3 regions of the Shinella sp. M27 genome follow, and region 1 is predicted to be linked to each of the others. Evidence: riboswitches for the same ligand, from Rfam matches in the RefSeq annotation. Region 1 holds a riboswitch; each other region holds the start of a gene.
What was found. A riboswitch is a leader RNA that binds a small molecule or an ion and turns the genes downstream of it on or off. The one in region 1 is predicted to bind cobalamin.

Region 1 (4,210 bases):
CCGCTGAGAAGGCCAAGGCTGAAGAGGCCGCACGCTTGAAGGCCGAGGCGGATCGCCAGAAGGCCGAAGAGGCTGCTGCGGCTGAGAAGGCCCGTGCCGAAGAGGAGGCGGCCGCCCGTCAGGAAGCCGAGGCCAAGCGCATCGAGGCGGAAAAGGTTGCCGCCGCCGAAAAGGCCAAGATCGAGGAGGAGGCCGCCGCTGCCCGCAAGCTCGCCGAAGAGAAGGCTGCGGAAGTCGAACGCCTGAAGGCCGAGGCTGCCAAGGCGGCGGCCGATGCCGAAGCCAAGGCCGCGGAAGCCGCGCGTCTTGCCGATGAGGCAGAGAAGCGCGCCGAAGAGGCCGCCGCTGCTCAGAAGCCCGCGGATAGCCAGGAACCGGCCGATAGCGCAGATGATGCGACGGCTGCGCGTGAAAACGCGCCGCAGGACGCCGACAACGACAATGGCGCGCGCGCCGTCGAAGAGGCGGAGGCCGCAAAACGTGCGGAAGACAAGACATTCCAGGGCGCTGTCGCCGATGGTTCGGAGAAGGCTTACAAGGACTATCTCTACCAGTATCCCCAGGGTCGCTATGTCGATGACGCCCGCAAGCGCATCGCCGCCCTGAGCGCCAAGCCGGAAACGCAGATGGACGAGGACGCGGCAACCGCCGACGCCACGCGCAAGGCCGAGCCGGTCGTCGATCCGCGCGAGACCTATATGGATCGCTCCGTTCGCGCCCAGGCCCAGCGCTACCTGAGCCTGCTCGGCTACAACACCTATGGTGCCGACGGCGTCTTCGGTCCGCGCTCTCGTGCGGCCATCGCCGCCTGGCAGGGCGCGTCCGGCTATCGCGCGGACGGCTACCTGTCGCGCCAGCAGTTCCGCGCACTGCGCGAAGCCGCACAATATGCCGAGACGCGGCAGGCCCGACAGAATCGCCAGCGTCGCTACCAGCAGCGCGACTACGACGTGCTGGAAGGCCCCGTCGATGGCTACTATGACGGCCCCTACTATCGCGACGACGGCTATTACAACGATGGCGGCGGCGTGGTGATCATCCCCGGCTATTGAGTTTGCGACGGCCGGACGGCGGTTTTGGCACAGGCCATGCCGCTGCCGGTCGATTGACTTCCCGGAGCGGGAAGCATAATCATCAGCGATATTGGATGGTTCCTTGGTCCGGAAACGGACCGGGGAGTAAATGGGAATGTGACGCGGTGGACCCAATCAGGGCGCTGCAATCACGGCCGACCCCGCGACTGTAGAGTAGCGAGGGACGCCCATCCGGACGGGGGGATTTTTGCGGCAAAGGGCAATGGTGCCTGTAGTCGCGAAAAGATGACCAGCCGGAAAAGCCACTGGGTGGCATCACGATAGCCGGGGTTGGACGCCTCTTTTTCTACGAATCGTCCGCCTCTCGTGATTGCCGGAAAACCTGGGAAGGCGAGGGTGACCCGGAGGCGCTGACGCGCCGGACGCTGCGAGCCAGGAGACCTGCCAGACAATGAGGGCATATCGCCCGCCCAGGGGAATTTTCCCCGCTGCCTGCACGGAGGTTGTCATGGCTGTTTCTACCACGTCTTCTGTTGTCCTTTCCGCAAACGATCGTCTCGTTGCCGGCGTTTTCGCCCTGCTGCTCGGCGCCTTCCTCGTCTTCGGCGCCGGCCTTGCGAATTCGGCCGTGCTGCACGACACGGCACACGACACGCGTCACTCCTACGGCTTTCCCTGCCACTAAGGAGTTCTCAACATGATCGTTCGTTATCTCCTGGCCGCCCTGGTGGCCGGGCTGTTCTCCGGCGTGCTCATGACGGCCGCCCAGGAGGCCCGAGTCGTGCCGTTGATTCTGCACGCCGAAGAGTTCGAGGGTGAAGCCGCCCCGGCCGGCGAGGGCACCACGCCCGCGACATCAGATGGTGCTGCCACGACGCAGGAGCATTCCTCGCTCGGTGCCGTGATCCTCGACGTCGCCTCCGCCTTGTCGCCGATCTCGGTTGCCTATGCCCATGAGGGCGAGGACCACGAGGAGGGCGGCATCATGTTCGGCATGAGCCGCTTCTCCGGCACGCTTCTGGCAAACCTCGTCACGGGCACCGGCTTTGCCCTGCTGCTCGCCGGTTTCAGCCTCGTTTCGGGCAATCCGATCACCGTTGCCAACGGTGCGCTGTGGGGTGCTGCCGGCTGGCTTGCCGTGCATATGCTGCCGGCCATAGGCCTGCCGCCGGAGCTTCCGGGCTTCCCGGCTGCCGATCTCACGCAGCGCCAGATCTGGTGGGTTGCGACGGTCGCCCTTTCGGCGGCTGGTCTCTATCTGCTGTTCCTGAAGCCGGGCATCGTCTCCAAGGTTGCCGGTGTCGTGCTTCTCGCCGCCCCGCAGGTCTATGGCGCGCCGCAGCCGTCCGACATTTCCAGCAACGTTCCGGCCGTTCTCGGCGCGGAATTCGCCGTCGCGGCACTCGCCACGACGCTGTTCTTCTGGATCGTGCTCGGCCTCTCGCTCGGCTTTGCGAACGAGAAGATCGCCAGGGCAGCCTGATATGAAACAGACATCGCCCGGAGCCGTCCTGGTTCTGGGCGGTGCGCGTTCCGGAAAGTCCGCTTTCGCCGAAAGGCTGGTCGCCGAGACCGGCCTTTCGCGTCATTATATCGCCACCGGCCGCGCCTGGGATTACGAGATGCGCGAACGCATCGCCAAACACCGGGAAGATCGCGGAAAAGGCTGGGAAACGCACGAGGAACCGCTTGCGCTGGCGGCCTGCATCAAGGATGTGGCGCGCGAGGATCGTGCGGTCCTCGTCGATTGCCTGACGCTTTGGCTCACCAATCTGATGCTGGAGGAGCGGGACATCGCACAGGAATTCGCCGGCCTTTTGTCGGTCGTCAAAGAGGCGCCGGGCCGGCTGGTCTTCGTATCGAACGAAGTCGGCCTCGGCATCGTGCCGGAAAATCGCATGGCGCGTGACTTTCGCGACCATGCCGGGCGGCTGCACCAGCAGTTCGCGGCCCTCGTACCGGAAGTCTATTTTATCGCGGCCGGACTGCCGCTGAAAATGAAGGGTTGAGCCTATGCTGCAACAGAAGATCCCCGCCACCGTCATCACCGGCTTCCTCGGGGCGGGCAAGACGACGATGATCCGCAACCTGCTGCAGAATGCCGGCGGCAAGCGCATCGCGCTCATCATCAACGAATTCGGCGATCTCGGCGTCGATGGCGACGTGCTGAAGGGCTGCGGCGTTGAGGCCTGCACCGAGGACGACATCATCGAACTCACCAACGGCTGCATCTGCTGCACCGTCGCCGATGACTTCATCCCCACCATGACGAAGCTCCTGGAGCGCGAAAACCGTCCCGACCATATCGTCATCGAGACCTCGGGCCTTGCGCTGCCGCAGCCGCTGATCGCCGCCTTCAACTGGCCGGAAATCAAGACGCAGGTCACGGTCGATGGCGTCATCACCGTCGTCGACAGCGCCGCCGTCGCCGCCGGCCGTTTTGCCGACGACCATGACAAAGTGGACGCGCTGCGTGTCGAGGACGACAATCTCGACCACGAAAGCCCGCTGGAAGAACTCTTCGAAGACCAGCTCACCGCCGCCGATCTGATCGTCCTCAACAAGACGGATCTTCTCGACGCCGCCGGTGTGCTTGCGGTGCGTGACGAAGTCGCCTCCCGCATCGCCCGCAAGCCCTCGATGATCGAGGCGAAGAACGGCGAAGTCGCCGCCGCCGTCCTGCTCGGCCTCGGCGTCGGCACGGAGGACGATATCGCCAACCGCAAGTCGCACCACGAGCTGGAGCACGAGAACGGCGAGGAGCACGATCACGACGAGTTCGACAGCTTCGTCGTGGAACTGCCGGCGATTGCCGAGCCTGCCGCCTTCATCGAGCGCCTGAAGGGCGTGATCGCCGAACATGACGTGCTGCGCGTCAAGGGCTTTGCCGATGTGCCCGGCAAGCCGCTGCGCCTGCTCATCCAGGCCGTCGGCACGCGTATCGACAATTACTTCGAACGCGCCTGGGCCGCCGGTGAGACCCGCGGCACCCGCCTCGTCGTCATCGGCCTGCACGACATGGACGAGCAAGCCGTGCGCGCTGCCATCGCCGCGGCGGTGTGATTTTCGGCATGAGCGTGCAGCAGTCCCCTTCGTCCTCGTTTCCGGTGTGGCCCGGCCATGTCTGGCTTGCCGTGCCGGTGGATCCTCGGGTCAAGCCCGAGGATGACGGTGGG
Region 2 (4,210 bases), on a different contig from region 1:
CTCCCGAGCCTCCTTGCCGGCCGCGCCCTTGAAGCGCTCGGCGATGTCGAGCAGGCGTTCGGTCGCGGTGCCGCCGGCCTTCGGCACGCGGTTCAGCACCACGTCCTCGCAGGCCTCGCGCAGGTCCGGTTCGATCGTGTCATAGACGGCGAGCTGGCCGGCATTGACGATGCCCATGTCCATGCCCGCCTGGATGGCGTGGTAGAGGAAGACGGCGTGCATCGCCTCGCGCACTGGCTCGTTGCCGCGGAAGGAGAAGGAGAGGTTGGAGACGCCGCCCGAGATATGGACATGCGGGAGGGTAGCGGTGATCTCGGCGGTCGCTTCGATGAAATCGACGCCGTAGTTGTCGTGCTCCTCGATGCCGGTCGCCACGGCAAAGATGTTCGGGTCGAAGACGATATCTTCCGGCGCAAGGCCGGCGACTTCGGTGAGCAGCGTGTAGGCGCGCGTGCAGATTTCCACTTTGCGCGCCTTCGTATCGGCCTGGCCTTTCTCGTCGAAGGCCATGACGACCACCGCCGCACCATAGGCGCGCACGAGCTTCGCATGTTGCAGAAAGGCCTCTTCACCCTCCTTCAGCGAGATGGAATTGACCAGCGGCTTGCCCTGCACGCATTTCAGGCCGGCCTCGATCACTTCCCATTTGGATGAGTCGATCATCACGGGAACACGGGCGATATCGGGCTCGGCGGCGATGAGGTTGAGATATTCCACCATCGCCTTGGCGGAATCGATGAGGCCTTCGTCCATGTTGATGTCGATGATCTGCGCGCCGTTCGCCACCTGATCGCGGGCGACGTCGAGAGCGGCCGCGTAGTCGCCCGCCGTGATCAGCTTGCGGAATTTCGCCGAGCCGGTGACGTTGGTGCGCTCGCCGACATTCACGAAGGGAATGGCTTCGGTCAGCGTGAAGGGTTCGAGGCCGGAGAGGCGCATGTGGCGTGGAATGTCGGGGATGGCGCGCGGCTTGTGGCGCGCGGCGGCTTCGGCGATGGCGCGGATATGGTCCGGCGTCGAACCGCAGCAGCCGCCGACGATATTGACCAGCCCATCGCGCATGAACCCTTCGATCTGGGCGGCCATCTCGTCCGGCGTCTCGTCATACTGGCCAAAGGCATTCGGCAGGCCGGCATTCGGATAGGCGCAGACGAAGGTTTGCGCCACGGAGGAAATCTCGGCGAGGTGGGCGCGCATGGCATTGGCGCCGAGCGCGCAGTTGAGGCCGATGGAGAAGGGGTCGGCGTGGCGCACCGAATTCCAGAAGGCCTCCGGCGTCTGGCCGGAAAGGGTGCGGCCGGAGAGGTCGGTGATGGTGCCGGAGATCATGACGGGCAACTCGATGCCCTTTTCCTCGAAGACCTCGCGCGTGGCGAAGATCGCGGCCTTGGCGTTCAGCGTGTCGAAGATCGTCTCGATCAGGATGATGTCGGCACCGCCGTCGATGAGGCCGCGCAGCTGTTCGGCATAGGCGATCCTGAGATCGTCGAAGGTCACGGCACGGTAGCCGGGATTGTTGACGTCGGGCGAGATGGAGGCGGTGCGGTTGGTCGGGCCGAGCGCACCGGCGACGAAGCGGCGTCGGCCGTCCTTTTGCTGGGCACGCAGGCCGGCGCGGCGGGCAAGGCGCGCGCCGTCGCGGTTCAGCTCATAGACCATGTCCTCCATGCCATAGTCCGCCTGGGCGATGGTGGTGGAGGAGAAGGTGTTGGTTTCCAAAATATCGGCGCCGGCGAGCGCGTAGCGATAGTGGATGTCCTCGATGGCGCCGGGCTGGGTCAGCGTCAGCAGATCGTTGTTGCCCTGCTGGTGGCAGGCGCAATCGCCGAAACGGTCGCCGCGGAAATCGTCCTCGAGCAGCTTCAGCGTCTGGATTTCCGTGCCCATGGCGCCGTCGAGCACGAGAATGCGTTCGCGGGCGGCGGCTTCGAGGGCGGCGCGGATCTCGCGACCGTCCCGCTTCGGCTGTTCGGGGCCGAACAGGTCGTCCAGGTGGGAAGTGGTGGCCATGGGGAAACCCTCCGATGCAGTATCGTCTGCATCGGAGTTCACATAAAGATATCTTTATGTCAATATATCTTTATGTGGTTTGGCCCTAGTGCATCGGTCCATTCGCCCCGGCAAGCGAGGCGAACAGCGCCTTGAGGCGGATGATGTCAGGGTCGGCGCTTTGGCAACGGGCAAGCTTGTCCACCTCCTTCAGCGCCTCGACCGGAAGATCGGCGCCGCGCGGCTGCCAGAGCAGCCAGGAGATGAAGACGGATTCCGGCTTGCCGGTACCGGACGGCTGGATATCGGTGAATTGATACATTCTTTTTCCCCAATCGAAAATTGGGGGATGACCGGACGCACGCTGCTGGAATTTCACCCAAAGGTGACAACAAGCGCACCCTTGGGACACCCCGCCCATGGACGTTACAGACGTGTCAGGGCAGGTCTCCTGGCTTGCGGGTCATTGCCTTTGTCTCGCCTTCCCGGTGGTTCACACCAGTGGCATGGAGCGACATCGGCTCGCCGTTCACAGTTGCGGGGGCAGCGCCGGTCTTGATCCTCCTTGGAGCATCGCACCGGCTTCCCTCTTAGCCTCCGAGCCGCATGCGACTCGGAAGACCCTGACGGCCGGAGACTGGCGTGACGCGGTAAGCAAGTCAAGGATGCGGGAACACGATGCACAGGCCCGGAACTTTTTTCTCAGCAATGCATTTGGGCTTCCGCCTGCCTCCTGCCCCTCGCTCGTCTCGCCGGCGAGGGCGTGATTCACCAAAACTGCAGATGAGGGCCAATGCAGAGCCATCCCGACACGCTGAGATGTTGCAAGTCTCTGTCCTTACGGCTAAAAAATGCCGTTTTCATGCACCACGCGGCCAGGATGCCAATCAGCGTGTCGCCTGAGCCATGTTCTTTCCGTCAGCGCCATGGGGGCGTCGCATGGTGTCATGGCTGATCGCGGCACAGAGACGAAACCTGCCCGCAAAAAACCCTCCGGCGCACAGGCCTTTGCCGGATGGTTCAACATGGCCGGATCCAGATTAAGAAATATGTCCCTTCACAATACGCCGCACGCCGCCCGCGACGCAGACGCCAAGCAGATCGACTATAACGATTCGATCCGCGCCACCTATCTGACGCTGGAGGAGCTGGCCGAGTGCGGCGAGGCTCTGGCGCGCGACAAGATTGCGCCGCTGCCCGGTTTCCGGCCCTTCGAATTCCGCGCCCGGCACAAGGAAAACGAGAAGGAAATCTTCCGCGTCTATCAGGCGACGGCCAAGGACGTGGAGTCGGGCGCGCAGATCACGCCCGCCGCCGAATGGCTGCTCGATAATTATTACGTCATCGAAGAGGCCATCCAGGAGGTCCGCCGCGATTTCCCGCGCCGCTTTTACCGCCAGCTGCCGACCGTCGAGATCGACGGGCAGGCGGTGCCGCGCACTCTGGTGCTGGCCTGGCTCTACGTCGCGCACACCCAGAGCAACATCTCGCATGAAAGCCTGACGGCCTTCGTGCAGGGTTTCCAGAAGATCGATGCGCTGAAGATTGGTGAACTCTGGGCGCTGCCATCCTTCATCCGCTTCGTGCTGCTCGAAAACCTGCGCCGCATCTCCAGCCGTGTCGAGCGCTCCCGCAAGATGCGCTTCAAGGCCAATGACGTCGCCGATGAGCTGGTGCGCCTGAACGATCCCGAAAAGAGCATCCAGTATCTGCGCTCGATCGAGAACTTCGTCGAGGACAACACCTTCGTCACGCAGCTGCTCTACCGGCTGCGGGATGGCCTGCAGGCATCCGGTGTGGTGATCCAGTGGCTGGAGCGCAAGATCGAGAGCCGCGGCAGTGATCTCGAAGAGCTGATCGTCTCGGAAAACAACCGCCTGTCCTCCGGCAATGCGACGATGAGCTCGCTCATCAAGAGCCTGCGCACCGTCGACGACACCGAATGGCCCGTCTGGTTCGAGAGCGTCAGCCGCCTCGACGACGCGCTGCGCCAGGGCTCGGACTATTCCGACCTCGATTTCGGCTCGCGCAACAAGTACCGCAACACGATCGAGCGTTTCGCCCGCCGCTCCGGCAAGACGGAGCTTGAAGTCACCGAGATCGCGCTTGCCATGACGGCGGAAGATGCGGCCGCCCATGTCGAGGACCTCGACTACAAGGCCAATGTCGCCGCCTTCCTCGTCGGCAAGAAGCGCAAGCAGCTCGAAAAGCGTATCGGTTA
Region 3 (4,210 bases), on a different contig from region 1:
GTCTACCTTGATGATCCAGGCGACCGCGTCGGCGCCGGCCGGGATGCGCATCGGGGCATATGGATCGGTGGCCGCACGCCAGACGGGCTTGGCAACGTCCGAGGAACGGTTTTTGCAGCGCCCGATGTCCGCATGGCCGCGGTCACGCCATTGGCAAACTCGGCATCGGGCGCGGGGAAGGCGCCGTTTTCTTCCAATCTCGAAAACGCGCTAGAGTTGCTAATGATTTTTTGCTACAACTATGGGCCGACGGTTCGAGTTGGTTCATGAGCGCAGTTTGCCGCATCTGATAATAGTGCGGTAGAGTCCCCCTCACTCGAGCAATGATCGCGGAGGGCCAGGAGATTTTTTTGTCGCGGTAGCGTCAGCGACATCGCGCTATGACCCCGTTGGGATGGCGCATTCGGGAATCTCGGTTCGTATCCTCCTAGCCGCTTCTGGTCTGCAATATATCGGGTAACATGGGCCATCCCGGTGAATTTATTGTCTATTCATTGTTGAATTTTGAGGCTGTTTGGCGAATGCGTTCTTTCGCTAAGAGATCGCGGGCATTTAAACGCGACATGAAATCGTTAGAGTAGCTTATGCCTCTAATCGACAATGTCGATTAATAGAGGAAATTTCGGCGACTTGTCCAAGCTCCTGAACGTCTAAATACTGATGAGAAGCTAGTATTTAGGGGTGCATTGAGTGACGAAGGACGCAGAGACCTTAATCAAGACGTCTACGGGTCCGATCGACCAACTCATTGCAGGGCATCGTGCCGGTTACGGTCTTTCCCGACCGTTCTATCACAATGCCGATATCTACCAGCGCGATATGGAGCGGGTCTTCCGCCGGCATTGGCATTGCATCGCCCATGAGAGCGTGATCCCCAACGCCAACGACTTCGAGGTCTTCCGTATTGACACCGAGCAGGTGATCGTCACGCGCGCGGCGGATGGCTCGATCCATGCCATCCTCAACGTCTGTCGCCATCGCGGCGCGGAGGTCTGCACCAAGCAGAAAGGCAATGCGCGCGTCTTCGTCTGCCCCTATCATGCCTGGACCTACGGCAATGACGGAAGCCTGCGTGCGGCGCGCCTGATGCCGAAGGAATTCAAGCGCGAGGACCATGGGCTGAAAACGCTGCATGTGCGCGTTGTCGAAGGCCTGATCTTTATCTCCTTTGCGGAGGTTCCGTTGGATTTCAGCGAGGTCGAGCATCTGTTGCACGCGACCTGCGGCCAATACGGCTGGGGGAGCGCCAAGGTCGCCTATCGCGAAACCTATCCGGTTGCGGCCAACTGGAAGCTGGCCGTCGAGAATTACGTCGAGTGCTATCACTGCGGCCCCGCGCATCCGGAATATTCGCAGACCCACGCGCTGGAGCAGCCGCTCCATATGATCGAGGCGATGAACGACGCCATGGAAGCGCGGACCTATGCGCTTGGCATCGAGGTCGGTTCCGGCAACCGCTGGCAAACCTCACGGGAAGGTCGCGAGGCGATCCATGCCTTCCGCTATGCGCTCTACGAGGGTGTTGAGAGCGGCAGCGAGGATGGCAAGGCTGTCGCGCCGCTGATGGGGCGTTTTACCGATTTTGATGGTGGCGTCACCTCCATTCATCTCGGCGGAACGACATTCCTCGTCTGCTACCCCGATCACGGCATGATCTATCGCTTTATTCCGAAGACGGCAGAGACCTGCGAGATGGAGCTCATCTGGCTTGTCGATGGCAAGGCGGAGGAGGGCAAGGATTACGATCTCGACCGGCTGACCTGGCTCTGGAAGGTCACGACAGCCGAAGACAAGGCAATCATCGAGCACACGGCGCGTGGCGTGCAGTCACACTATTTCGTTCCCGGCCCGATCGCGCCAATGGAGCATAACGAGCTTCGCTACATCGACTGGTATCTCGACGAAATCAGTCGCCCATGAAGATAAAGGTATAAGCATTTCTTTATATCTATTGACAATCGCCCCCTGATGACGTGAAGTCTGCGCGTCGTGGTTCTCTGGAGCGGCTTTGCCATTCCAGGGCTAAGAGGGAATCCGGTGCGCCGAACATTCGGCAAAGCCGGGGCTGCCCCCGCAACTGTGAGCGGCGAGCCGCTGTCCAGCATGGCGTCCAATCACATGGGCCCTTGGCGCTACTCCGACAGCTATTCGGTTTTCGATGTATTCCAGACGCGGATCATGTTGGAAGGGCAAATGGCTAGTCTTGCGGCAGGGAGGCTGATGGCGAATCAACTGGATCAGATGGAAAAAATGACCCAGCAGATGGAGCAAGGCTGGGCGCAGCAGGATCTCTTAGCCAACGTCGAAGCCGACTTGGAATTCCATGCGATCATCGCATCGGCCTGCAGTAACGCTATGCTGCGTGCACTCTACCACACCGTCCGCGATCAGTTGACCGCGACGCAACGACAACCCATTCCGATAACTGATCCCGCTCGCATGCGTGAATCCATCGCAGAGCATCGCCGCATAATCGCGGCCCTGCGCGCAAACGATCCCACGGGAGCTCGGTTGGAAATGGAAACGCATATTCGAAATACAGCGCGTTGCGCGGGCTTGGAGCCCTAAACCATACATGCGACTGACGGCGTAGGTTCAGATCCATTCAAGAGCTTAAGATCGGTGTTGGTTTATCGCAAAAATGATCGCTCCTGCAAAAGCGCGCCGATAGGCGTGCATTTGTGTGAAACAGATAGCGTCCGTAGGCTAGCCCCGTCTTACGACATGATCAGCCCGCCATCGACGTTGATGGTCTGGCCGGTGATGTAAGCTGCATCGGGGGACGCAAGGAAGGCGACGAGGGCGGCGACTTCTGCAGGCGTGCCGGCGCGACCCATCGGGATGCCCTCGACCCATTCGGCCATCAGTTCACCCGGGCCGTATTCGCCGAGCATCTTGCCCCAGACACGGTCGTTATAGTCCCACATCTCGGTGTGGATGATGCCGGGGCAAATGGCATTGGCGGTGATGCCTTCGCGGGCGAGTTCCTTGGCGAGGCTCTGGGTGAGGCCGACGACGCCGAATTTCGACGCGGCATAGTGCGGTGTGTAGATGAAGCCCTGGCGGGCCTGACCGGAGGCGGTGTTGATGAGCCGGCCCTTCGTGCCGCTGGCGCGGAAGCGGCGGATCGCCTCCTGGCAGCACAGGAAGACGCCCTTGGTGTTGACGTCTAGATTGAGGTCCCATTCACGCTCGGTCAGGTTCTCGACCTTCGCGATGGTGATGACGCCGGCATTCTGCACGGAAACGGAGATGGCACCCAGCTCCGCTTCAGCCTCACCATAGGCTTCTTGAACGGCCTTGGCATCTGTCACGTCGAGCGCGAGACCGAGGATTTCGGCGCCGGTTTCCTTGGCGAGTGCGGCGGCCGCGTCCACCGTGTCCTTTTCGATCGCGGCAATCGCGACTTTCGCGCCTTCTTCGGCAAAGCGCTTGGCGATGCCGCGGCCGATGCCCTTGTTGCCCCCGGTGACGAATACCGTCTGGCCTGCAAAACGTGTCATGGTCTTTTCTCCATAATGCGCAGCAGGCCGATGTCTGGTCCGGGATGGATCAGGCCGTGAGCCGTGCCGCAGTAAACTTGTCGGTGACGAGCACATCGATGACGCCAAGTTTCAGGGCGCCGGCGATGGCCTGGGTTTTCGATTCTCCGCCCGCGAGCGCCATGACGCGGGCAGTCTTGCGCAGTTCCTCCAACGAAAGGCCGATAACGCGGTCGTTGAGGGGCGTTTCGACCGGTTTGCCGTCCTGGTCGTAGAAACGATAGGAAATTTCGCCAACTGCACCCGCCTCGTGCAGCATCGCCATTTCCTGGCGGGAGAAGGTATTGCCGGATCGGGCAAGAAGCTCCGACGGCTCAACCGCGCCGATGCCGACGATGGCGAGGCTGAGGCGGCCGAAGAGGTCCATCGTCTCGCGCACCACCGGGTCCGCCAGCATGACAAGCTTGGCTTCCCGCGAAGAGGTGATGCCTTGCACGAGGAGAAGCCGCGGCTCACCGCCCGTCAACCGGGCCAGGCGGGCGGTCAGCTGCGTCGCGTGGGTCTGGACGGAAGCGTCGCCCATGCCGCCCAGGATCTGCACGATGTATTTGGCCTTGGCGTTCTTCAGCGGGTGGATGTTGTCCACCATGCGCAGGATCGTCTGGCTCCAGCTCGAGACGCCGACGATTTCATCTTGCTGTAGCGTGACTTCGAGGAAGTGGGCGGCC

Region 2: it holds a riboswitch for cobalamin, as region 1 does, so the genes downstream of both, ACOZK4_RS01970 (hypothetical protein) here and ACOZK4_RS20330 (CbtB domain-containing protein) in region 1, are expected to answer to the same signal.
Region 3: it holds a riboswitch for cobalamin, as region 1 does, so the genes downstream of both, ACOZK4_RS26285 (FadR/GntR family transcriptional regulator) here and ACOZK4_RS20330 (CbtB domain-containing protein) in region 1, are expected to answer to the same signal.

The regions. Positions count from the first base shown of each region.
Region 1 covers NZ_JBLZPK010000057.1:76,466-80,675, reverse strand. The annotation lists gene ACOZK4_RS20335 (peptidoglycan-binding domain-containing protein) at 1-1,052, shown strand, start outside; cobalamin riboswitch at 1,132-1,497, shown strand; gene ACOZK4_RS20330 (CbtB domain-containing protein) at 1,543-1,719, shown strand; gene ACOZK4_RS20325 (CbtA family protein) at 1,732-2,517, shown strand; gene cobU (bifunctional adenosylcobinamide kinase/adenosylcobinamide-phosphate guanylyltransferase) at 2,519-3,043, shown strand; gene cobW (cobalamin biosynthesis protein CobW) at 3,048-4,097, shown strand.
Region 2 covers NZ_JBLZPK010000007.1:164,403-168,612, forward strand. The annotation lists gene metH (methionine synthase) at 1-2,010, opposite strand, end outside; gene ACOZK4_RS01970 (hypothetical protein) at 2,096-2,311, opposite strand; cobalamin riboswitch at 2,414-2,630, opposite strand; gene ACOZK4_RS01975 (GH36-type glycosyl hydrolase domain-containing protein) at 3,039-4,210, shown strand, end outside.
Region 3 covers NZ_JBLZPK010000074.1:54,894-59,103, forward strand. The annotation lists partial or broken gene ACOZK4_RS26275 (short-chain dehydrogenase/reductase) at 13-105, opposite strand; gene ACOZK4_RS26280 (aromatic ring-hydroxylating oxygenase subunit alpha) at 691-1,920, shown strand; cobalamin riboswitch at 1,974-2,120, shown strand; gene ACOZK4_RS26285 (FadR/GntR family transcriptional regulator) at 2,104-2,568, shown strand; gene ACOZK4_RS26290 (SDR family oxidoreductase) at 2,718-3,503, opposite strand; gene ACOZK4_RS26295 (sugar-binding transcriptional regulator) at 3,553-4,210, opposite strand, start outside.